Regions from separate parts of the Bacillus sp. FG16 genome, predicted to be linked through region 1. Evidence: riboswitches for the same ligand, from Rfam matches in the RefSeq annotation. Region 1 holds a riboswitch; the other holds the start of a gene.
What was found. A riboswitch is a leader RNA that binds a small molecule or an ion and turns the genes downstream of it on or off. The one in region 1 is predicted to bind S-adenosylmethionine.
Positions count from the first base shown of each region.

Region 2: it holds a riboswitch for S-adenosylmethionine, as region 1 does, so the genes downstream of both, ACODS7_RS12620 (Na+/H+ antiporter NhaC family protein) here and ACODS7_RS16485 (methionine ABC transporter ATP-binding protein) in region 1, are expected to answer to the same signal.

Region 1 is NZ_JBMDKC010000042.1:8,105-21,820, reverse strand. Features, by position in the region: gene ACODS7_RS16530 (bifunctional metallophosphatase/5'-nucleotidase) at 1-14, opposite strand, end outside; gene sufB (Fe-S cluster assembly protein SufB) at 690-2,087, opposite strand; gene sufU (Fe-S cluster assembly sulfur transfer protein SufU) at 2,136-2,567, opposite strand; gene sufS (cysteine desulfurase SufS) at 2,557-3,777, opposite strand; gene sufD (Fe-S cluster assembly protein SufD) at 3,777-5,069, opposite strand; gene sufC (Fe-S cluster assembly ATPase SufC) at 5,085-5,870, opposite strand; gene metQ (methionine ABC transporter substrate-binding lipoprotein MetQ) at 6,109-6,915, opposite strand; gene metQ (methionine ABC transporter substrate-binding lipoprotein MetQ) at 6,989-7,801, opposite strand; gene ACODS7_RS16490 (methionine ABC transporter permease) at 7,825-8,490, opposite strand; gene ACODS7_RS16485 (methionine ABC transporter ATP-binding protein) at 8,483-9,508, opposite strand; SAM riboswitch class I at 9,686-9,793, opposite strand; gene ACODS7_RS16480 (hypothetical protein) at 9,919-10,263, opposite strand; gene ACODS7_RS16475 (thioredoxin family protein) at 10,416-10,724, opposite strand; gene ACODS7_RS16470 (toprim domain-containing protein) at 10,728-11,072, opposite strand; gene gcvH (glycine cleavage system protein GcvH) at 11,629-12,012, opposite strand; gene ACODS7_RS16460 (arsenate reductase family protein) at 12,054-12,419, opposite strand; gene ACODS7_RS16455 (hypothetical protein) at 12,914-13,441, opposite strand; gene ACODS7_RS16450 (phosphatase PAP2 family protein) at 13,586-13,716, shown strand, end outside.
Region 2 is NZ_JBMDKC010000028.1:14,333-25,388, forward strand. Features, by position in the region: gene brnQ3 (branched-chain amino acid transport system II carrier protein BrnQ3) at 1-583, shown strand, start outside; gene ACODS7_RS12590 (DUF3922 domain-containing protein) at 608-946, opposite strand; gene ACODS7_RS12595 (response regulator) at 1,029-1,661, opposite strand; gene ACODS7_RS12600 (sensor histidine kinase) at 1,658-2,713, opposite strand; gene liaF (cell wall-active antibiotics response protein LiaF) at 2,713-3,453, opposite strand; gene ACODS7_RS12610 (PspA/IM30 family protein) at 3,561-4,223, opposite strand; gene ACODS7_RS12615 (lmo0954 family membrane protein) at 4,271-4,627, opposite strand; gene ACODS7_RS12620 (Na+/H+ antiporter NhaC family protein) at 4,811-6,127, opposite strand; SAM riboswitch class I at 6,223-6,328, opposite strand; gene ACODS7_RS12625 (ribonuclease FAU-1 family protein) at 6,449-6,967, opposite strand; gene gltP (glutamate/aspartate:proton symporter GltP) at 7,036-8,310, opposite strand; gene ACODS7_RS12635 (murein hydrolase activator EnvC family protein) at 8,805-10,079, shown strand; gene ACODS7_RS12640 (hypothetical protein) at 10,181-10,342, shown strand; gene ACODS7_RS12645 (sodium-dependent transporter) at 10,373-11,056, opposite strand, start outside.

The sequences.
Region 1 (13,716 bases):
TGATAAAGGTGGATGATTGTTTCTTTATTTGTATTCAGAGAAAAAACCTCCTCTCAGTTCCTTACTGCCATTTACGCTATGCGCACACAATAATCCTGTAAATACTTTTCGTCTTTTCTTGCTATTTTACATTGTACTCGCATTGTGAGAAAAAGCAAAAGATTGTCCTTTTTTATATGAGAAACTTTTGCTAATGCAGGAAAGAATTCCAGATAGTGGAGGGAGGGGTGGATTTGTCAAAAAGTTTAATAGAGAATTCAGTGGATGGTTGTTCAAGTGGATTTGTCAGTATCTTTGTCTTAAACCTAGTCGTTCTCTGTTCTTATAAAATGTTTGGGGTATGTGAGGATTTTCTTTTGTCTTATCTTGTCGACAAATCGATATTCCTTGTCGAAACGTTGATATATTGAAATAATCGTTGATATATTCCCGTTTATGATCGATATATTTGAAAAATCGTTGATATATTTAGCTGAACACCCACCCGGGTATCCTCTCCCAAGCCAAGACAAATCCGCAAAACAAAAAAGCGCCCTGCACAGCAGGGCGCTTTCTCCATACATATATTATCCAGTTCCAGCGGCTAGAATGTTCGGTGGCTTCACTTCTTCCTATGAGGCAAAAAGCGCCTCTACGTCAGAAGCTCCATCCCCCTCACATTCTGAACGAGCCGCTTCCACTTTTAAATATTAACCAATAGAACCTTCCATCTCAAACTTGATTAGACGGTTCATTTCAACTGCGTATTCCATTGGAAGTTCGCGAGTGAATGGCTCGATGAAGCCCATTACGATCATTTCTGTAGCTTCTTGCTCAGAAATACCACGGCTCATTAGGTAGAATAATTGTTCTTCTGATACTTTCGATACTTTCGCTTCGTGCTCAAGTGAAACGTAATCGTTTTTGATTTCGTTGTAAGGAATTGTATCAGATGTAGATTGGTTATCCATGATTAACGTGTCACACTCGATGTTAGAGCGAGAGTTTTTCGCTTTTGGTCCGAAGTGTACGATACCACGGTAAGTTACTTTACCACCATGCTTCGCAATCGATTTAGAAACGATTGTTGAAGACGTGTTTGGTGCTAAGTGAATCATTTTCGCACCAGCATCTTGGTGTTGGCCTTTACCAGCAATCGCGATTGATAATGTTAAACCACGAGCGCCTTCGCCTTTTAAGATAACTGCTGGGTATTTCATCGTTAATTTAGATCCGATGTTACCGTCAATCCATTCCATCGTTGCGTTTTCTTCACAAACCGCACGTTTTGTAACTAGGTTGTATACGTTGTTCGCCCAGTTTTGGATTGTTGTATAACGGCAATATGCATCTTTCTTAATGATGATTTCTACTACCGCACTGTGAAGTGAGTTAGTAGTGTAAACAGGTGCTGTACAACCTTCTACGTAGTGTACGTGTGCGCCTTCGTCTACGATGATAAGCGTACGCTCGAATTGTCCCATATTTTCAGAGTTAATACGGAAATACGCTTGAAGTGGTGTATCAACTTTAATACCTTTTGGAACGTAGATGAATGATCCACCAGACCAAACTGCAGAGTTTAATGCAGAGAATTTGTTGTCTGTTGGTGGGATTACTTTTCCGAAATGCTCACGGAAAATATCTTCGTTCTCTTTTAATGCGCTATCTGTATCTTTGAAGACGATTCCTAGAGCTTCTAGGTCTTCTTTCATGTTGTGGTATACAACTTCAGATTCGTACTGTGCAGATACACCAGCTAAATATTTTTGCTCAGCTTCTGGAATACCTAATTTATCAAATGTTGCTTTAATTTCATCAGGTACTTCATCCCAAGACTTCTCAGATTTCTCAGATGGTTTTACGTAGTACGTAATTTCATCGAAATCTAAGTCGTTTAAGTCGCCGCCCCATTGTGGCATTGGCATTTCATAGAACTTATCCAGTGATTTTAAACGGAAGTCTAACATCCACTGTGGTTCTTCTTTCATACGTGAAATCTCTTCAACGATCTCTTTTGTTAAACCGCGTCCAGCACGGAAAATCGAAACGTCTTTGTCTTTGAAACCATATTTGTAATCGCCGATATCTGGCAGTTGCTTCGCCATGTTGGTGTGTCCCTCCTTAGATAACCTCATTTTTAGGAACCTTTAACATTACTTATCTTCGTTTAAGCCCTTTTCTAACGCTTTCCACGCTAATGTTGCACATTTAATACGTGCAGGGAACTTGCATACGCCTTGTAATGCTTCAATATCTCCTAAATCGATGCTGTCATCGTACTCTTTTCCTAGCATCATGTCAGAGAAAATTTTCGAAAGCTGAAGTGCTTCTTCAATTTTCTTACCTTTTACTGCTTGTGTCATCATTGAAGCTGAAGACATTGAGATTGAACATCCTTCGCCTTCAAACTTCGCCTCTTGCACAATACCTTCTTCTACTTTCATCGTAAGTTGAATACGATCGCCGCAAGTTGGATTGTTCAAGTTAACGGTAACACTATCTTCTAACACGCCATGGTTACGAGGATTTTTGTAATGATCCATAATAACTTGACGATATAACGTATCTAAATTATTAAATGACATTTGTGAAATACTCCTTTGTCTTGATTAGCGATTCAACAAATGTATCAATTTCTTCTTTTGTATTATATAAATAGAAGCTCGCACGTGCTGTTGAAGAAGCTTTTAGCCACTTCATAAGCGGTTGTGCACAGTGATGTCCTGCGCGAACTGCAATGCCTTCTACATCTAATACAGTCGCTACATCGTGAGGATGTACGTCTTCAATATTAAATGTAACAAGACCAGCGCGATGCTTTGGACCATAAATTGTAACGCCATCTACTTCTGATAGTCTTTCTAAAGCGTATTGCGCTAATTCATGCTCATGCTTTTCAATATTATCAAGACCGATTTCTTCTAGGAAATCAATTGCCGCACCAAGTCCGATTGCATTACCGATAATCGGTGTACCCGCTTCAAACTTCCACGGAAGCTCTTTCCAAGTAGATTCTTGTAAATCTACGAAATCAATCATTTCACCACCAAATTCAATTGGCTCCATATTGTTTAGCAATTCTTTCTTACCATATAATACGCCGATACCTGTAGGTCCGCACATCTTATGAGCAGATAATGCGTAGAAATCACAGTTTAAATCTTGTACATCCACTTTCATGTGAGGTGTACTTTGTGCACCATCAACGACCATAATTGCTCCGTTTTCGTGTGCGATTGCTCCGATTTCTTTTACAGGGTTAATCGTTCCAAGTACGTTTGATACTTGCATAATAGAAACGATTTTTGTATTCGGTGTAACAGTTTGACGAACATCTTCTAAAGAAATTGTACCGTCTGGTTGAAGCGGAAGGTATTTCAAAGTTGCGCCAGTTTTCTTCGCAACTTGTTGCCACGGAATGATGTTACTATGGTGTTCCATGTAAGAAATAACGATTTCATCGCCTTCTTTTACATTTTCAAGGCCATAGCTAGCCGCTACTGTATTTAATGCAGTTGTCGTTCCGCGCGTGAAAATAATCTCTTCCATTGATTTCGCGTTAATAAACTTGCGAACTTTCTCACGTGCACCTTCATACGCGTCGGTAGCTTTCGTACCGAGCGTATGAACACCGCGATGCACGTTAGAATTATATTCTTTATAGTAACGTTCTAACGTTTCAATGACTTGAATTGGTTTTTGAGAAGTTGCTGCACTATCGAAATAAACAAGTTGTTTGCCGTTCACTTTTTGATCAAGAATTGGAAACTGTTTGCGTATTTCATGAATATTCATTAGCGAACTTTCCTTTCAATTACCTCAACAAGCTGTGCTTTTACTCCTTCAATTGGAAGCTCATTAACTACAGGTGCTAAGAATCCATGGATGACTAAACGTTCTGCTTCGCGTTTTGGAATACCACGGCTCATCAAGTAGTATAATTGGTACGGATCTACGCGGCCTACTGAAGCTGCGTGACCTGCCATTACATCATCTTCGTCAATTAAAAGAATTGGGTTCGCATCACCGCGAGCTTTCTCATCTAACATAAGAACGCGAGAAGATTGTTGTGCATTTGATTTAGATGCACCGTGTTCAATCTTACCAATTCCATTAAAGATAGATGTTGCACTATCTTTTTGTACACCGTGTTTTAAAATCCAACCTTCAGAGTGTTTACCGAAGTGAACAACTTTAGTTGTAAAGTTTTGTGTTTGGTTACCACGGCCAATTGTTACTGTTTTCGTATCAGCATATGAACCGTCGCCCATTAAGTTCGTAACGTTCTCTGAAATTGTGTTTCCGTCATTCATAAGGCCTAGAGCCCAATCAATACGGCCGTCGCGTCCAACAACACCGCGGCGGTTAACGTAAGTTGTTACGTCTTTTGCTAATAGATCAACCGCACCGAATTTCACTTGTGCGCCTTGTTCCACGATTACTTCTGCTACGATATTTGCAATACCTTTAGCATTTTCATTTGCAACATAGTTTTCTACATAAGTTGCAGTACTGTTCGCATCAGCTACGAATAATACGTGGTTATATACGTTAGCTTCTTCGCCGTCTACTAAGAATACAGCTTGAAGTGGAGTTTCAAGAACAACGTTTTTCGGAACATATACGAATGCACCGCCGTTGATTAATGCAGCATGAAGTGCAGTTAGACGATGCTCGTCTACTTTCACGCCGTCTTTCATTAAATACTTTTGTAGTAGTTCAGCATGCTCTGTTGCAGCTGTTACGATATCTGTGAAAATAACACCTTTGTCTTTTGCTTCGTCTGCTAAAGAAACGAACGCAGTTGTACCAGTACGTTGCACTAATACGCTGTTATTTTCATCGATTAAGTTTTTCACTGCTTCTGGAAGCTCTGTTAAAGAACTTACAGGCTCTTGCTTAGCAGCGTCGCCTTTTCCGATAAAGTCCCATTTTTCAATTTTCGTTTTATCAGGCGTTGGCATTGGAAGTTCTGTTGCTTGTGCAAGAGCTTGTAAGCGGAACTCAGTCAACCAAGCAGCTTCGTTTACTTCGCTTGCGCGTTGACGGATTGTTTCTTGATCGAAAGGTAATGTACCGATTGTCATGTTTATGCTCCTCTCTTACGCTTCTTGCTCTGTTGTTTCGTCTTCAATACCTAATTCTTTTTTAATCCAGTCGTAACCTTCAGCTTCTAGACGTTGTGCAAGCTCAGGGCCACCAGATTTAACGATACGACCGTTCATCATAACGTGAACGAAGTCTGGAGTGATGTAGTTTAATAAACGTTGGTAATGCGTAATCATTAGGCAACCGAACTCTTCGCCGCGCATTTGGTTAATACCTTTAGATACAACTTTTAATGCATCGATATCAAGACCTGAGTCGATTTCATCTAAGATTGCGATTTTTGGCTCAATCATCATTAATTGAAGAATTTCGTTACGTTTTTTCTCTCCACCAGAGAAACCTTCGTTTAAGTAACGTTGTGCCATTTCTGGATCCATTTCTAGGAATTCCATGTTTTTATCTAATGTACGGATAAATTTCATAAGAGAAATTTCATCGCCTTCTTCACGACGTGCGTTAATTGCAGAACGTAAGAAGTCAGCGTTTGTTACTCCGCTAATTTCACTTGGATATTGCATTGCTAGGAATAGACCTGCTTGTGCGCGCTCGTCTACTTCCATTTCTAATACATCTTCACCGTCGATGATGATGCTACCTTCTGTTACTTCATACTTTGGGTGACCCATAATCGCAGAAGATAAAGTTGATTTACCTGTTCCGTTAGGTCCCATAATTGCGTGGATTTCTCCACCTTTTACTTCAAGGTTTACACCTTTTAAAATTTCTTTGCCATCAATTGATACGTGTAAGTCTTTAACCGTTAATGTAGAACCAGCCATCTCAATACCTCCATTAATCCTATATATACATTTTAAAAATTCCTAAAACGTTCATATTCTCATTTTATTCTCATTCTAATCTTATATCAAATAAAATGATATCGCAAACGACGAAAAAAAGTAACAATTTTTTCACAAATGTATATAAGTATTTCCCTTGCATCCTTATATGATACACCTTTCTTCTTATTTATATAAAGAAAAAAGGACTGGTAATTTTCCAGTCCTTTCCTCATATTTATTCACTTACCGGAAGTACAGCACCTTTATATTCTTTATTAATAAAGTCTTGAATTTCTTTTGAATGCAGTACTTCTACTAATTCTTTAATTTCTTTTTTCTTCTCGTCACCTTTACGAACTGCAATAATATTTGCGTACGGAGAGTCTGATCCTTCAATCGCAATTGCATCCTTTGTTGGATTTAACTTCGCATCAATTGCATAGTTCGAATTAACGAATAAAGCATCTCCCTCATTATTTTCATACAACTTCGGTGAAAGTCCAGGTTCAACATCTGTTTTAAATTTTAAGTTTTTCGGATTTTCGACTACATCTTTTACTGTCGCCTTAACCACATCTACACCATCTTTAAGCTTAATCACGCCGCCTTTTTGTAACAATGCTAACATACGGCCACGCTCCGCTACGTTATTACTCATAATCACTGTCCCGCCATCTGGTAAGTCTTTTAAGCTTTTATATTTCTTAGAATAAATGCCCATTGGCTCTAAATGGATTTTTCCTGCGTTTACAATTTTATATCCTTTTTCTTGGATTTCTTTATCTAAGTAAGGAATGTGTTGGAAGTAGTTCGCATCAATTTCCTTATCCGCTAACGCTTTATTCGGCAACACATAATCTTGGAATTTTTTAATTTCTAATTTAATACCCTTTTTCTCTAATATCGGCTGTGCCTTTTCTAAAATAACAGCGTGCGGCACGTTAGAAGCTCCAACAACAAGCTTATTCTCCTCTTTCCCTCCGCAAGCAGCTAATGTAAATACAGACAGCGCTGTAACAACTGACAATAGAATCTTTTTCATATGATGTCCCCTTCTCCCCAATAGTTATGTAGTTATGAAAAAGAGCTGGCATCAGACCAGCCCTTTTCAGCAATTATTCTTTTACAGGAACAACTGCCCCTTTATATTCTTTATTAATGAAGTCTTCAATCTCTTTAGAATGTAATACTTCCACAAGAGCTTTAATCTCTTTCTTATCTTTATCGCCTTTACGAACAGCTACTATGTTTGCGTACGGTGAATCATTTCCTTCAATTGCAATTGCATCTTTTTCCGGATTTAACTTTGCATCAATTGCATAGTTAGAGTTAATTAAAACAGCATCGCCTTCTTTATTGTTATACACTTGTGGCAATAAACCAGGCTCGATATCCGTTTTGAATTTTAGATTTTTCGGATTATCTGCAATATCTTTTGGAGTTGCTTTAACTGGATCTACTCCGTCTTTAATTTTTAAAATGCCTTCTTTTTGTAAAATCGCTAAACCACGTCCATGGTCAGCAACTGAATTACTCATAATAATTGTTGCACCGTCTGGAAGCTCTTTTAAGCTCTTATATTTTTGAGAATATACACCAATCGGTTCTAAATGAATTTTTCCTGCTATTTCAAAATCATATTTTTTATCTTTAATTTCTTTTTCTAAATACGGAATGTGCTGGAAGTAGTTTGCATCTAAATCTTTATCCGCTAACGATTTATTTGGTAATACGTAGTCTTGGAATTTTTTAATTTCTAACTCGATTCCTTTTTTCTCAAGTAACGGTTTTGCCTTTTCTAAAATAACAGCGTGAGGTACGTTAGAAGCACCAACAACAAGTTTCTTTTCATCTTTATCTTTCCCGCCACAAGCAGCTAAACCAAAAATTGAAGTTGAAATAAGTGCCGTAAGTAATAATTTTTTCATTTGAAACATCCTCCCGTTTTTTATTATCGTTTATCTATTCGAGTCGTTAAACTATCACCAATCCACTGAATTAAAAATACAACTAGTAATACACAAATTGTCGCAACAATTGTTACATCGTTATTCCCTCTCTGGAATCCTTCTAAGTAAGCAAGTGTCCCAAGGCCACCAGCACCAACAACTCCCGCCATTGCTGTATAGCCTACTAAAGCAATTGTCGTAACCGTAATACCAGATACTAATGCTGGTAACGATTCTGGAATCAATACTTTTAAAATAATTGTGCTTGTTTTTGCTCCCATTGCTTTTGAAGCTTCAATTACACCTTTATCAATTTCGCGAAGTGCGATTTCAACCATTCTCGCGTAGAATGGTGCCGCTCCAATAATTAAAGCCGGCAGCGCTGCACTTGCTCCAAGAATTGTTCCAAGAAGAATCTTTGTGAATGGGATTAATAAAATAATTAAAATGATGAACGGTATAGAACGGAATATATTTACGAATGCTCCAATCACCGTATTAATTGATTTGTTTTCCCATAAATTATCTTTTGCTGTCATGAAAAGTAACAATCCTAAAATTAGTCCTAAAACAAATGTCGCAAGAGCTGCGATTGCCGTCATATATAACGTTTCACCAGTTGCTTCTAACATTTGATTCCAATCAACATTTGCGAGTAACTTATCCATGTGCAATCACCTCCAGCTCTACTTGATCTTGATGAATTCCTTCTATTGCTTGCTGGATCGCTGTTTCCTCACCATTTAAATGAACAACTAAACTACCGTAAGAACCGTTATTCGTTTGTGCGATATTTCCTTGCAAAATGCTAACTTCTATATCACTACGTTGCATTAATCGTTGAAGCACCGGTCTTTCTACAGCCTCACCGATAAACTGCAAACGAATCACTTTTCCATCTGGATATTTTTCAATTAAACTTTCAATCGTTTCATTTGTATCTTCAGAATCTGTTAACTGCTGTACAAATCGTTTCGTAATATCTTGCTTCGGATTACGGAATACATCAAGTACTGGACCCGTTTCTACAATCTTTCCTCTCTCCATTACCGCCACTCGATTACAAATCTTTCGAATTACGTGCATCTCATGTGTAATGAGTACAATTGTTAAACCAAGGCGCTTATTAATGTCTAATAGTAAATCCAAAATTTGATCTGTCGTTTCTGGATCAAGAGCCGACGTTGCTTCATCACATAAAAGTACTTGTGGGTTGTTAGCTAATGCTCTTGCAATCCCAACGCGTTGTTTTTGTCCCCCGCTCAGCTGAGATGGGTACGCGTCTCCTCTTCCTTCTAATCCAACAAGATGAATTAATTCATTAACACGTTTTCTTCTCTTCGTTTTATCAACACCTGCAATTTCAAGTGGAAACTCTATATTTTCACGTACAGTTCGTGACCAAAGTAAGTTAAAGTGCTGAAAAATCATTCCGATTTCTTGCCTTGCCTTACGAAGTTCACTTCCTGTAATTGCTGATATAACACGATTCGCAATTGTAATTTGGCCAGAAGTCGGTTTCTCTAACTGATTAAACAATCTGATTAAAGAACTTTTCCCAGCGCCGCTATATCCGATAACACCAAATATTTCGCCTTTTTCTATTTTTAAATTGGCGTTATCTACAGCAGTGACATCACCGCTTTTCGCCTTATATATTTTCCTTACATTCTCTAATAGAATCATGATGTTCACCCCTTTTTTGTTTAGATAGACTCCGCATTTTTTTATTTTTGATGCGTGTAGTCCACCGCTATCACTACTTTTATTATTTGAATGTCCTCCACATTCAAACAACAAAAAACCTTTCCGCTTTAGAGAAGCAGAAAGGTTTATATGCGTATATAACAACATTATCCCTCTCTCTCATCTCTCAAAGCATTCGCTTTGCAGGAATTGGCACCATTTCAACATAAGTTGACGGTTGCCGGGCTTCACAGGGCACAGTCCCTCCACCTCTCTTGATAAGAGAAATCAGATTCAATTTTCGTCTGATTTGAAATTTATGAAATTGTCTATATTTTATGACTTGAATTGTATCAATATACACTTACCATGTCAACAGAAATTTTCGTAAAAAATGAAACTTCAGAATTTTAAGCACCTACTGACATCGGTTTACATATATGAAACATTGATTCAACTAATAACATCGTTCGGTACGTTCCCGAATATTGTACACGCCCATCGTTCATTAACATTTGCAATCGTACATTTCCATTCACCAATTGCTCTATATCTTTTTCATCTAAGCAAATGATTTGTTCCGTTCCTCTTTCCTCATGTAGCAGCTCTATATAATCTCTTGAAATTTGTAACGAACAACTTTCATCTCTAAAACGGAAATTAACAGTTTTTTCCTCTCGTCTTAAAAGCGGTTCTAAATGATATTGACCATTAGCGTAATTTACAAATGATTGAAGCAAAGAATATAATCTCACCCTAAATCACATCCTTCATATCACTTTCTATTACATACCATTCCCTCTCACTAAAGAGCAATCCTGTTATTTTCGCTCGACAAATACTGTATCCATCCTGCATCTCGACATATTTCCCAAGAAATATGTCGAGGCGGCAAAAATTTTGCCGCCTACTTTAATTCCGTATATAAATATTCAACCGAATGAAATGCATATATCTTCTTCATCAGTGTCCCATTTTCAAAAACAAGTAAACAAGGTACACTTTCAATCCCATACTCTTTCGCTAAATGCGGAGCATAATTTAAATCTAACATCCCAATTTTGAGGCCTTCAATTGTCATCTCAACGACTGTTAACATCTTTTTTGCTAATTGGCATGTTCCACACATTGGAGTATATACATATAACACTGTTTTTTCTTCGTTCTCTATTAGGGCTGTAGCTTCGGCTCCTGTCCAATCAATCACTTCTATCATTCCTTACCGTAAATATTCTGTATAAACGTCAATGTCGGCTCCCCATAATACATTTGCTAAGTGTGTAGATGGCGCAGTTGCCACTTCTCGGTACGAGCGATCAATATAGATATGCTCGGCTTGCGGAAATTCTTTTCGAAATTGTTTCCTTAACTTTTCTCCAGCATCATCAGCATCCACTAGCACATACACTTCCTTATCAAAAAACTGATCAACGAGCTCATCCATTTTCGACAAACCAATTGTACCATTTGTACAAACAATTTCCACTGGTTCACGAATAATAGATTCAATCTTTCTTCTATCTGATGTACCTTCTACAATAATGACTTTTTCTACATAAATCATATGTCATCACCCGATCACCATATACTATATAACCTTGAACTTAGTATATAGTATATTCGTTATTTTCATGTTGTTTCCTGTTTATTTTTGCAAAAGAAAAGCGGAAGCGACTGTTTAGCCCTGTTGGCTAAGGTTCTTCCGTACAGAAGACGCTTTTTTTCTTCCCGTGCGGAAGGTTCTTAGACATGAAGGGCTAGGAGGTGGAGCTAGACAATGAAAAGCGGAAGCGGCTCGTTTAGAACAAGAATGTACCCGAACTCCTTCACTCAAGGCTCTTTTCGCCTCAAGTGAAGGAGTGAAATGCCCAACTTTTTATTCCTTTTGGCTAAAGTTCTTTCGCACAGAAAACGCTTTTTTGTCTTCTTGTGCAGAAGATTCTTAGACGTGAAAAGCTAGACAACGAAAAACAAAAGCGGCTAGACCTGCATAAAGATTAAACAAAAAAGTTTTTTCAAAAAACGTTCTCCTACACGATAATTAGTATATGATTCTACATTCATTATTTTACACAAAATAAAAAAGGACAGCACAAAGGCTGTCCTTTAGTCGACTATAATTAGTCTTGGTTTGTCATTTCTGCATATTTTTCTGCAGTTAATAACTTCTCAACTTGGCTTGCATCAGAAAGTTCAACTTTAACCATCCATGCACCCTCATATGGAGATTCGTTAACAAGTTCTGGTTGGTCACTTAATTCTTCGTTTACTGCTACAACTTTACCGCTTACAGGTGCGTATAACTCAGAAACTGTTTTAACAGATTCTACGCTTCCGAATGGCTCGTCAGCTTCGATTGTTGCACCTACTTCAGGAAGTTCAACGAATACGATATCGCCTAGCTCACCTTGTGCAAAGTGAGTAATACCGATAACAACTTCATTACCTTCAGTTTTTACCCATTCGTGTTCTTCAGAGTAACGTAAATTATTTGGAATGCTCATGACTGTACCTCCAGTGAATGTATTAATTATGTAAAAATACCTTATTGGTACTTTTTCCACACACTTTCAAACTGCTCTTCGTTAAAACCAAGTGTTACATTCGTTCCATCTGTTACAATTGGACGTTTGATCAACATGCCATCAGATGCTAAAAGCTCATACATTTCGTCTTCGCTTGCATCTTTCAACTTATCTTTTAGACCAAGTTCACGGTAACGCATTCCACTTGTATTAAAGAATTTTTTTAATGGTAATTCACTTTTTTCATGTAAATTACGTAAATCTTCTTTTGATGGTGGATTTTCAACAATATGAATCATCTCATATGCTACATCGTTTGCCTCAAACCATTTCTTTGCCTTTTGACATGTGCCACACTTTGGATATGAATAAAATGTTACTGTCATAAATTCACCTACTTTTTTACTAACCTTTACCTTTATCATATAGAAAACGTTTTATTATTTCAAACCATTATTCGCTAAACTTTTACTTATTTCGTGATAATTTTTAATAATCCTGCGAATTTTTCTTATTTTTCCGCCATTTGTTAAGAAAAAAATAAATATATAAATTTTTTAAAATTCTGCACCAAACATATATCTTAAACAAGCGTTTGATTAATTTCTTATTTTTCTTTGTTAGCCTTTGAACTACATGAGTTTCTTTCTACCGAACATACAGCTTAAACAAACGTTTGATTAATTCTCCATTTTTCTTTGTTAACCCTTGAGCTGCATCGGTTTCTTCCTACCGAGCATACAGCTTAAACAAACGTTTGATTAATTTCTTATTTTTCTTTCTTAACCTTTGAACTACATGAGTTTCTTTCTACCGAACATACAGCTTAAACAAACGTTTATTTTAAAAAAATAAGAAGCCTTTTTTACAGGCTCCTTCATCATCGACTTAAGTAATCCGAAATGGTTTGAAATACTACTATATACATATTATGAATATTTCGATCGGAAACAGTATCATTATATAATCCCATACCCCAATATTGACCTTCAGGGTTCCCCATATTTACAAACCCTTGCGTATACGTCATCGTTTTATCCTTTGGGGTATTATCATAATCTAAATCCTTGTTAGTAAAAATTAAATACGGTCTATCTTGCAAACCAATAAAAAATACCGGCTTCTTTAACGATAAAAATAAGTCCGTATACTGCTCCTTTGATGCCTCTTTAAAGTATTCTTTCATAACGAAAAAACCATCAACTTTTGCTGATTTCTCCTGCATTTCTTCTAACTTTATACTTTCAAACTTTACATTCCTAAACGTATCTTTCGGCTTTTCTCCAACAACTCCAATTACGAGTGCTCTTCCGTTATATTCTAATTTTTCTCCTTCGTTATTCTTTGCACACCCAGCACCTACTAGGCATAACAATATAAAAACTAAAAAATATGATAAACGCTTCATTTAGCACCCTCCCCCTTCTTTTTAGTCAAGTGACAAAAACGTAAGGTTAATTCAAGAAAATGTAAGTAAAATCGATAGCCCAATTCACGTTTCTATATTATAATCAATTGAATTTACTTACATTACTAAACATAGGAGATCAACATGAAGAAATTTAAACTTTCATCTTTTCTTCCGTTAAGTTATATACTTCTACTCGTACTCGTAAGTCCCCTTTACGATGTATTAAATAAAACAACTGTTCACGCAGTAGACGTTACAACTGTAGTAGATGA
Region 2 (11,056 bases), on a different contig from region 1:
TCTCGGATATGCAAAAAATGGTGGACAGCTACTTACTGTTATCGTACAACAATTATTCGGTCCGTACGGTTTGCTCCTATTATCTCTTATCGTTACACTCGCTTGTTTAACGACATGCGTTGGACTCGTATCTGCGTGCAGCCAATATTTTTCAACATTATTGACTACATTCTCATACAAAACGTTCGCGAGTATCATTTGCGCATTAGGATTATTAGTTGCCAACTTAGGTTTAACGAACATTATCGCAATCTCTGTTCCAATTCTACTTGTTGTGTATCCAATTGCGATTGTACTCGTACTACTATCGTTACTTCATAAATACTTCGGTGGATATCGCTCTGTTTATGTAGGTGCTTTAATCGGAGCAGCTGTAGTGAGCGTATTTGATGGATTAAAACAAGGTGGTATTTCAGTTTCATTCATCACACCATATTTTGAATTTATCCCTTTATATAATGAAGGAATCGGCTGGCTAATACCAGCATTAGCAGGAGCTCTTATTGGCCTTGCAATCGCTAAGTTAAGCGGTACGAAAAAAGTTCCATTACTAACCGAATCTAACGAAGTAAAAGCCTCCTAAAAAAACTCCCAAAAGGGAGTTTTTTTACATTTGATAAGCATTATGATTAAAACTGCTTATTTTATAAGCTTTCGTATAATATTCAATATTCGTATCAACTGTTTCTACCTTGACAACATCATAGTGCTCTTCTTGCTTTACTAAAAATAAATAGTATTCCTCTGTTGCCTCAATAATCGCAATTTTATCTGTTTCAACATTATATTGTTCACAAAGTGCTTGTAATGCGTTCACATAATCCCCTAATTTTTTAGACTTATCCATTCCGAATATAGTTTGAACTAACATATACATTCTCCCCTTTATATGTACTGTTAACACCTCAATGATAACGCTTACAATATTTATCGTCAATAAAAACATTCAATGGTTTTAACGCCAAATCTATATTGTAGCGATCCAATAATTAGCGAGGAATCCCCCCGCCAATTAAAGTTTCACTTTATCACTTCGTTAATTGATGTCTAAATGCATAAATAACTGCCTGAGTACGATCACTTACATTCAATTTATTTAATATATTACTCACATGTGTCTTTACCGTTTTCAGTGCAATAAATAACTCATCCGCAATCTCTTGATTACTTTTTCCCTCTGCAATTAATAACAAAATCTCAAACTCTCTTTCCGTTAAATCATCATGCAAAGGTTGCTCTTTCTTTTGACGCATACGGGACATCATTTTCCCGGTAACTTTCGGCTCTAATACTGTTTCTCCATCATAAGTAGCTCGTACAGCATCTGCAATATCACTTGCTCTTGATGTTTTTAATAAATAACTAGTCGCCCCAGCCTCAATAACAGGATACAATTTTTCGTCATCTAAAAAGCTTGTTACAACTACAATTTTTGCTTCTGGCCATTCTTGAATAATAGCACGTGTTGCTTCGACACCATCCATCTCATCCATAACAAGATCCATTAAAATAATATCCGGTCTTAATTGCAGTGCTAATTCTGATCCTTTTTTTCCATTTTCAGCTTCCCCTACTACTTCAATATCTGGCTGTGTAGATAAATATGCCGATACACCCATACGAACCATTTCATGATCATCGACAAGCAATACTTTTATCATACTTCTCCCCCTCTCTCAAGCATAATCGGTACTTTCACTTCTATTTGTGTACCTTTGGCCGGGAAACTAAGTACCTTGAGTGTCCCACCAATTTCATGAACACGCTCTTGCATCGATCTTAAGCCATAGGAACCGGCTTTATTAACGCCTACTTCAAACCCAACACCGTCATCAATGATTTTTAAAATCGCATATTGATCAATTTTTCGAAGGCGCACTTCTGTTTTCTTTGCCTTCGCGTGTCGCAACGTGTTTGATAGCGCTTCTTGCACAATACGGAATAAATGATCTTCTACACCTTTTTTTAATTCTATTGGCTCAATAAGCCATTCAATTTTCATATGTTGTTTTCGCGATAATTCCGTTAATAATTCCTCTATACCTTCTGTCAGTTTCTTTCCTTCCAATTGTACAGGACGTAAATGAAGGAGCAATGCTCTCATTTCTGATTGAGCATTTACAACCATATTTTCAACAAGTTGTAATTGTTTTTTTGTCACATCTGGAAATTCAGTTATTTGTTCATTAATCGCTGACATCATCATCGACATTGCGAAAAGCTGCTGACTTACTGAATCATGCAACTCCCTTGCTAAACGATGCCTTTCTTGAGATATCGCTTCTTGTCTCATCTCTTCATTCCAATGAGCTCGTTCATTCGTTACTTTTTGAAAGAGTCCCGCTTGCTCCTCTAATCGACGAGCCAGAGCGATTACTTTTCGTTCCACTTCATGAAATTCATCATCTGCAGTAAACGAAACATCGCTCGGAAAATTCCCTCGCTCTACTTCAAATAGAAAAGTATTTAATCCTTGTATACGCTGCTCTATATAGTAACCGATTGCATATCCTACAATTCCCCCGATAAGTAAACTTGTAGTCATAATAAACAAGCCAATTGGAACAGAAGCGATGGATTCCTTCCATAATAAATCATACACTTGTTGCTCGCTTTTCCATACATATACAATTGTACAAATGAGTGCGATACTAACAGAGGACAACATAGAATAACGAATATACATCCACGAAATATTTTTTTGTTTCTTCATTATACTTTCCTCACTTCCGTGTCGCCTACGACAAGCGAAGAAATAATTTTAATACGACGAGGAGCCTCTTTATACTGCTCTGTTCTAAATGTAACATTGCGGTTAAACCCTGTCTCTTCATGACCTGGCAAGAGCACACGGCCGACAAGAACAGAATGATTTAAAGAAAGTTCAATATCATATGGCACATATAAACGAATATTACCAACGACACCTCGAATAACAATTACTGTTTCTCCTTCTGGAATCATAGCAGTTGTTAAATCCATTTCCACATCACAAGCACCATATTGAACATTAATATCCTCAAGTTCATAAATATGATCCATCATTCGTACATTGCCTACAAACATATTTTTCAAATATGGTTCTGTACGATATATTTGCTTCTCTTCGTCTATAATCCCTTTTTCTTTAATTTCAACCTTCATTGCTTTTTGCTGATGTCCTTGTTGAATCAATTGATAACCAATTAAAGCTAAACAAGCAAATACGACAAGAACAAATGCTGCTGATGAAAATAAGAAGAATAAAAATACGATACCACCAACAAATAAAAATACATTTCCCCGTACATAACGATTCTTTTTACGATAATGCCTTCCAAACATAAGCATAATAAATGCAAAAATGAGACCACCTGGTTCAAAATGTCCAAGTATCATATCAAGAAAAAGACCGAATCCAAATATGATGAGGAGCATCCCCATTAATTGTGTCTTTGAAAAATGTTTCTTCATTTCAGCTCCCCCCCTTCTTGTCACATATACATAGAAGAAAAGGCATTGCTTTCCAACACCTTTTCTCCTATCACTATATCATAAGCCTGTTTTATAATATACTACTATTATTTTGTTAACTCTTTCGTTAACGATACATCATTCTTTTCCTTCATTTCACGCTCAAGTTTTGCAATTTTCATATCAAATGTGTCACGCTCATGCTCTTCATTCATACGAGTTTCTAAGTCACGAATGTGATCTTCAATTTCTTCAAATCGTAAGAACGGATTATTTTCATCCATTTTATGCATCGCAGTATTCATACGACGATTTGCATGTGCCATATTTTCACGTGCCATTAGTTCCATACGCTTTGCGTGCATTTCTTTTAATTTATTTTTCATTTCAGAAAGACGACGCTCTAACTCATCAATTTGCTCTACAACACCTGCATACATTTCTTCTAATCGAGTTACTTGCCCTTCATAATAAGCTACCTCTTCTAAAGCACGTTCGTGCAATTGTAATTCGCCTGCTTCTTGAGCAATGATAGCTTGCTTTGATCTTTTGTTAACGAAATAGCGTGCTTGCTCAAGCTCACGAGCAAAGTTAGATTTTAATGTTTTATGACGTTCAATTAACTTCTCAATTTTTGTTATTTCACGCTCACTATCACGTAAATATTGGTTTAACATCGCAATTGGATTTTTTCTTTCCTTCTCATCTAACACATTATGAAAATCAGCTAAAATTGCATCGCGTACACGTCCGAATAAAGATTGTTTCATTATAAATCTTCCTCTCTTCTACTTTATTTATAATTTGATTTATTGTTTTAGTTTTTCATTAATTTGTTCCACTCATCTTCAAAGTTGCTATATGGTTTAGAACTTTCTGGAGCAGACTCAACAACTACATCTTTTTCTTTTTTCCACTCACGGTATCCGTAGTATAAAACCACTAAAGCAGCGATACCGATTAATGCTGGTGAATGAGAAAGTGCAATGGATAAACCGATTAAACCAACAATACCCCAAGCTAACTTTCCAAAAAATGACTTAGCTCGCACAAATGATTTATAGCTCCAATATACAACTCCTGCTCCGATTGCGAATCCTACAATACCAGCAAGACTACCAAGAGCAATTAAAGCCAAAATACCGGCTGCGATAAACGCTAGAAATTGTTTCATCTTGTGCTTGCCTCCCTTCGATTTGATACTCTTATCTTAACTATTTTTTCATCTTTCCATAACGAGCTTAAGAACCGTTTTTAACTCAGACTTAAGACCGAGTCATATTCAGCCCTTTACGCAAAAAAAAACGTGCAGAGTCTATTCTCTGCACGTTTTTTAATTACTAACGTTCATATTAAATTAAGCTGTTTTATGATACTCTTTTTTCTCAGCTACTTTCGAAAACCTTGGAAACCCAATTAAAATAGAAACAATCCCACATACTCCAACTAAAATTGGATAAAATGCATATGGTAACAATTCAACCGGAGATAACGCTGCAAATCCTGCTGCCGTTAACATTTGGGCACCGTATGGAATTAACCCTTGCACACAACATGAGAAAAGATCTAATACACTCGCTGATTTACGAGGGTCTATTTCATATTGATCTGCAATATTTTTTGCAAGCGGGCCTGTAAAGATAATTGAAATTGTATTATTCGCTGTACACATATTCGTCATACTCACTAAACCAGCAATACCAAATTCTGCTCCTTTTTTCGAACGAATATTACGAGTTAATACATTCATTAAATATTGAATACCACCATTATATTGGATTAATTCAACCATACCGCCAATTAATATAGCAAGTAACACTAACTCCATCATACCGCCCATTCCAGTCGTTACACTTTTAAAGAAACTTTCTAACGTGTAACTTCCATCTATAAGACCGATAACACCAGATAGTACAGTTCCACCAGCTAATACAATAAGTACATTCCAGCCAAGTAGCGCTGTAATAAGTACTCCTGCGTACGGTAAAATCTTTATCCACTCAAAGCTATGCGCTTTAATCTGCGTATCACTTCCTGAAGTAACTATTACTAATAGTACAATTGTAATAATAGCCGCTGGTAATACAATTAAAAAGTTCGTTTTAAACTTATCTTTCATTTCTGTTCCTTGTGAACGAACAGCTGCGATTGTTGTATCTGAAATAAATGATAAATTATCACCAAACATCGCTCCGCCAACAACAGTAGCCATCGCAAGTGCAATTGAGATATCAGTTTGACCACTAATACCTACAGCAATCGGTGCTAATGCTGCAATTGTTCCCATTGATGTTCCCATCGCTAATGAAATAAATGCACCAATAACAAAGATTCCAGCTACGATAAATCCTGGTGGCAAAATAGTTAACGCTAAATTAACAGTTGAGTCTACTCCACCCATTCCTTTAGCAGTTTCAGAAAATGCACCTGCAAGCACAAAAATTAATACCATAATCATAATATCCGGATTTCCTGCACCTTTAGCGAACCGCTCGACTTTCACATTAAAACTTTCTTTACGATTCATCACTAAAGCGACTCCTACAGCAATTGAAATCGCTACAAGTATCGGCAATTTATAGAAATCACCTGTAATAATTCCAGAACCAATAAATAGCGCCAAAAATATCCCAAGTGGTAATAAAGCTAAACCATTTCCTCTCGTTTCTTTCAAAGTACCATCTCTCCCTAGTTTCAACCTTTTTTCTAATGAATAACAAAAGACCTCTTCCGACGAGAAGAGGTCTTATACATCTATAAGAAACACTCTTCTCATCTTTCAAGCACACGCTTGCTGGATTTGGCACAGCACTCTGAAATCGAGTCCGCTGCCGAGGCATCGTAGGGCCAGTCCCTCCGCCTCTCTTTATAAGAAGGTTTCATATTTATTTTTTAATAATAATTTCTTCCCTAACTTTACTCGCTTACAAAACAAAAGTCAATTATTTTTTGTATAGATTTTTTTGGTAATTATGCAAAAATTTGAATACAATAATCATTTTAACTTTTCGATTTCTTCTTCCAATATTGAAATCCAATAAAATTCACTATTTTTTATTGTTGCTAATATCCATTTCGTCGTGTACCAAGCTAGCTCATAATCTTCCTTCGTGACATCGCCACTTTTATAAGCGTCCTCTAGCTCCTCTTCATCTAATACATACACCTTACCGCTAGGTAATAATACTACATCTAAATATAAATCATCAAAATACGGTAAACCACGGTCATCTATTTCATATTCTTTCGTCACATCAATATAATATTGCACTAAATTGTGCCTATCATCTAACATAGCTGTAATCGTAAAGTTCTTTCCATTAATAAAATATTGAACCCATGTATACCCATTACCTGCAATACAAATTTCTTTACCATCATATTCTTTACAACTAGGCTCTCTCACCTTTTTTATATCCAGTATTCCGAGCATTCCCTCTTCTACTTGCTTAACCGTATAACCCTTTTCTATTAGTCTCTTCCACGAAGAACCATCACCATATTTACGTTTCATTATGTCTGCTCCTCTTCTATATACAGAAAAGCTCCCACATATTATGTGAGAGCTTGTTCATATTATAATTAAGCTGCTTGACCTTTTTCAGAAATCTCTTTCAAATAAGCTTGTCCTTTTTCAGCGTCATATTGACCTTCCCACTTAGACATAACTACAGCTGCTAAAGAGTTTCCTACAACGTTAACTGCTGTACGAGCCATATCTAAAATACGGTCAATACCAGCAATGAACGCTAAACCTTCAGGTGGAATACCTACTGTACCAAGTGTCGCTAATAATACAACGAATGATACGCCCGGTACACCTGCAATACCTTTTGATGTAACCATTAATACAAGTAATAATGTAATTTGTTGCGTAATAGATAACTCAATACCGTACATTTGCGCCAAGAAAATAGCCGCAATTGCTTGATATAAAGTTGATCCATCTAAGTTAAATGAATAACCTGTCGGAATAACGAAAGATGTAATTGCTTTCGGGCAACCGAATTTCTCCATTTTCTCCATGATTTTTGGTAAAACTGTTTCTGAACTTGCTGTAGAATATGCTAAAATCAGCTCGTCTTTTAAAATCTTAAAGAATTGGAAAATGTTAATTCCAAATATTTTCGCTGTAAGTCCTAAGACAACTACAACGAAGAAGATCATTGCTCCATATACAACAATTAGTAATTTTCCTAATGGAATTAATGAAGCAAGACCAAATGTAGAAACTGTAACTCCAATTAGCGCAAACACACCAAATGGTGCAAATTTCATAACTTGGTTTGTTACGTAAAACATCGCATCAGCTACACCTTGGAAAAATTGAAGAACCGGTCTTCCTCTTTCACCAATTGCTGCTACACCTAAACCAAATAATACAGAGAAGAAGATAATAGCAAGCATATCTCCGTCAGCTAATGACTTCATAATGTTCGTTGGAACAATATTTACAAATGTATCTGCAAATGAATGACTTTGTACTTGCTCTGTCGTATGTGTATATTTCGAAATATCTGTCTTTGTTAACTGCTCCATATTTACGCCTTTTCCTGGTTGGAAAATATTCGCAATTAATAGACCGACAATAATTGCAATTGTTGTAATAATTTCAAAGTAAATAATTGTTTTTCCGCCTAGTCGGCCCAATTTTTTTACATCGCCAACACCAGCAACCCCAACAACAATACTTGCTACAACAATCGGTACAACGATCATTTTAATTAATCGGATGAAAATATCACCAATTGGTTGTAAATAACTCACTACCGCCGGATTGCCAAAGAAAATCGCCCCAACTGCAATACCAAGCGCAAGTCCTATTAATATTTGCCATGCAAGTCCTATTCTTTTCATATTTGTTGTAACCCCCTCTTCGATGTTTCACTCTATCTCTCATTCTATCTCTATAAAACTTGAAATTAAGAGTATTACATATTATTCGACAATTCACTACATTTTGTCCCTGTTAAAAATCATAAATCAAAAATTAAAATCTGACAACAAAATAAGTTTGCCCGAACGCAAATAATTTTCTTGACAAAAAGTAGACTCATGTCAGAAAACCTCACATGAGAACGATTCCTCACTAGTGTTTTATTAGCTTTTCAAGTAATATTTCACCTCATAAAAACTCTTAGTTTTCTCCTTAATTTCACAGATAAATCCCAAAATATACCTTTGTTACACAAGTAAATAACATGTAAGTACTATGACAATTAAAGTTGAAAAATGATAAATTCCGACAAAACTTAGCAATTTTATAAAGTTTTCTTTACATTATGATTACAACGATAGACACTCTTCTTCTTATGATATATAACATTCATAGGGAAAGGAGTCAGACAACTATGAAAAAGAAATTTGCAGCGTTTAGTGTTTTAGCAGCAGGAACGATTTTTGCTTCCCCGTTACTTTCACCCGTATACGCTGAAACAAATCAAGATAAATTATCTAACATTCAATCTGAATTAGAAGGCAAACAAAGTGACTTACAAAATAAATCAGTCGAGAAAGAACAAATAGAAAAAGAAATTCAAGAATTACAGAAGAAAATCGATGAATTAACTACTTCTATTAATAAAAACGAGGCTGAATTAAACGATACAAAAAAAGAAATTAGCAAAACTCAACAAGTAATTACTGACAAAAAGAAACATATTGAACAATTACAAACAAACATAGATACACGTCAGGAAGTTATTAAACAACGATTACAATCTATGCAAGAAAAACCTCGTACAAATATCATTACAGAGGTACTAACAAATTCTTCAAATATTGCCGATCTTGTTGATAATATGTACTCCGTAAGTTTAATATTAAACAATGATACAGATATTGTAAAAAAACAAACATCTGATCAAAATGCTGTAACTACAGAAAAAGAGGCTGTTGAGAAAAAAGAACAACAACTGAAAGAATCTGAGCAAAAACTAGAACAAAAACAGCAAGAATTACAAAATAACCAACAACAGCAACAAACTCTTATTAACGATCTACATACGAAAGTAGCAAAAGTAGATTCAGAGATTGAAGGATTAGAAGAATCCAAAGGCATTTTAGAAAATCAGCGTCAAGCTGTTCAAAAAGCAATTGAAGAAGAAAAACGGGCCGAAGAAGCTCGTAAAGCGGAAGAAGCTCGCCAGGCAGAGGAGGCTCGCAAACAACAAGCTACTAAATCTGCTCAAGCAACTCAAGCAGCCCCAACACCACATGATACAAATATCGGTGGCTTTATCAAACCAGCAGCTGGATCAAAAACTTCCGGATTTGGTGTACGTTCTTTAGATAACCATAAAGGAATTGACATCGCTGCTTCGGGAACGGTTCCAATTATCGCCGCTGCAGATGGCGTTGTTATCCGTTCAGAATTATCATCTAGTTACGGAAACGTAGTGTATTTATCTCACCGTATAAACGGAAAAACATATACGACAGTATATGCTCATATGAATAGCCGTTCTGTATCGAATGGACAAACTGTAAAACAAGGCGATCAGCTTGGATTTATGGGGAACACGGGCCAATCATACGGACAACATTTACACTTCGAACTTCATCTTGGAGAATGGAATGTCGGCAAGACAAACGCAGTTGATCCATCTCCTTATATCGGATTATAAAAAACCTCGGTGCCTACCGAGGTTTTTTATTTACACTTCACACACTATAGGCATTCTACATAGACTATAACTAAATGCCTATAGTTTACGGGGTGATTAATATGAATACACAATTACAACAAGAAATAGAAGAAGCTAGGGAAACGTTTATTGGCCGAATATTTACATTTGGCGGCTCAGCGTTATTTTTAATCGGTTCATTCATCGCAGTCGTCACAGCTTATAAAGCATATAATCGTTTATTAAATACTTCTACAACATAATAAAAAGACGGAGATTTCTCCGTCTTTTTATTATGCAAACATTTTAAATATGCCTATAGCATTTAAAAATACAATTATTACAGTTACCGGAATAACATAACGAAGTAAGAAGAACCAAATGTTAAATAACGTTTTCCCCTTCGTTTCCGTCACTTCTAATTCTTTCATCAACAACTCTTTACTCATTTTATTTGGTACAAATAATGAAATAGCTAGTACTCCTAACGGTAACAATACGTTACTTACCGAAAAGTCGACTAAATCAAAGAATGTTTTTCCAAATATTTTCACGTCACTCATAATCCCAAATGATAACGCTGATGGAATACCGACCGCAAAAATAAGAATACCAATTAATAATGATGCTGACGGACGCTTCTTCTCGTTACCTTTCGCAACAGATGCTACTACAATTTCAAGCATTGAAATGGCAGAAGTTAAAGTCGCAAAGAAGAATAAAATTAAAAACATAATAAAGAAAAATTGACCAAATGGTATTTTTGCAAATACTGCTGGAAGGACGATAAACAGTAATCCCGGTCCTTCAGTCGGTTTAACTCCTAATGCGAAAATCGCTGGGAAGATTGCTAATCCTGCAAGTACTGTAACAAAAACAGTTAAACTTACAATCGATGTTGCTGATTTCGCTAAATGTTCTTCTTTCTTTAAATAAGAACTATACGTTACCATTACGGATGCACCTACTGTTAGAGA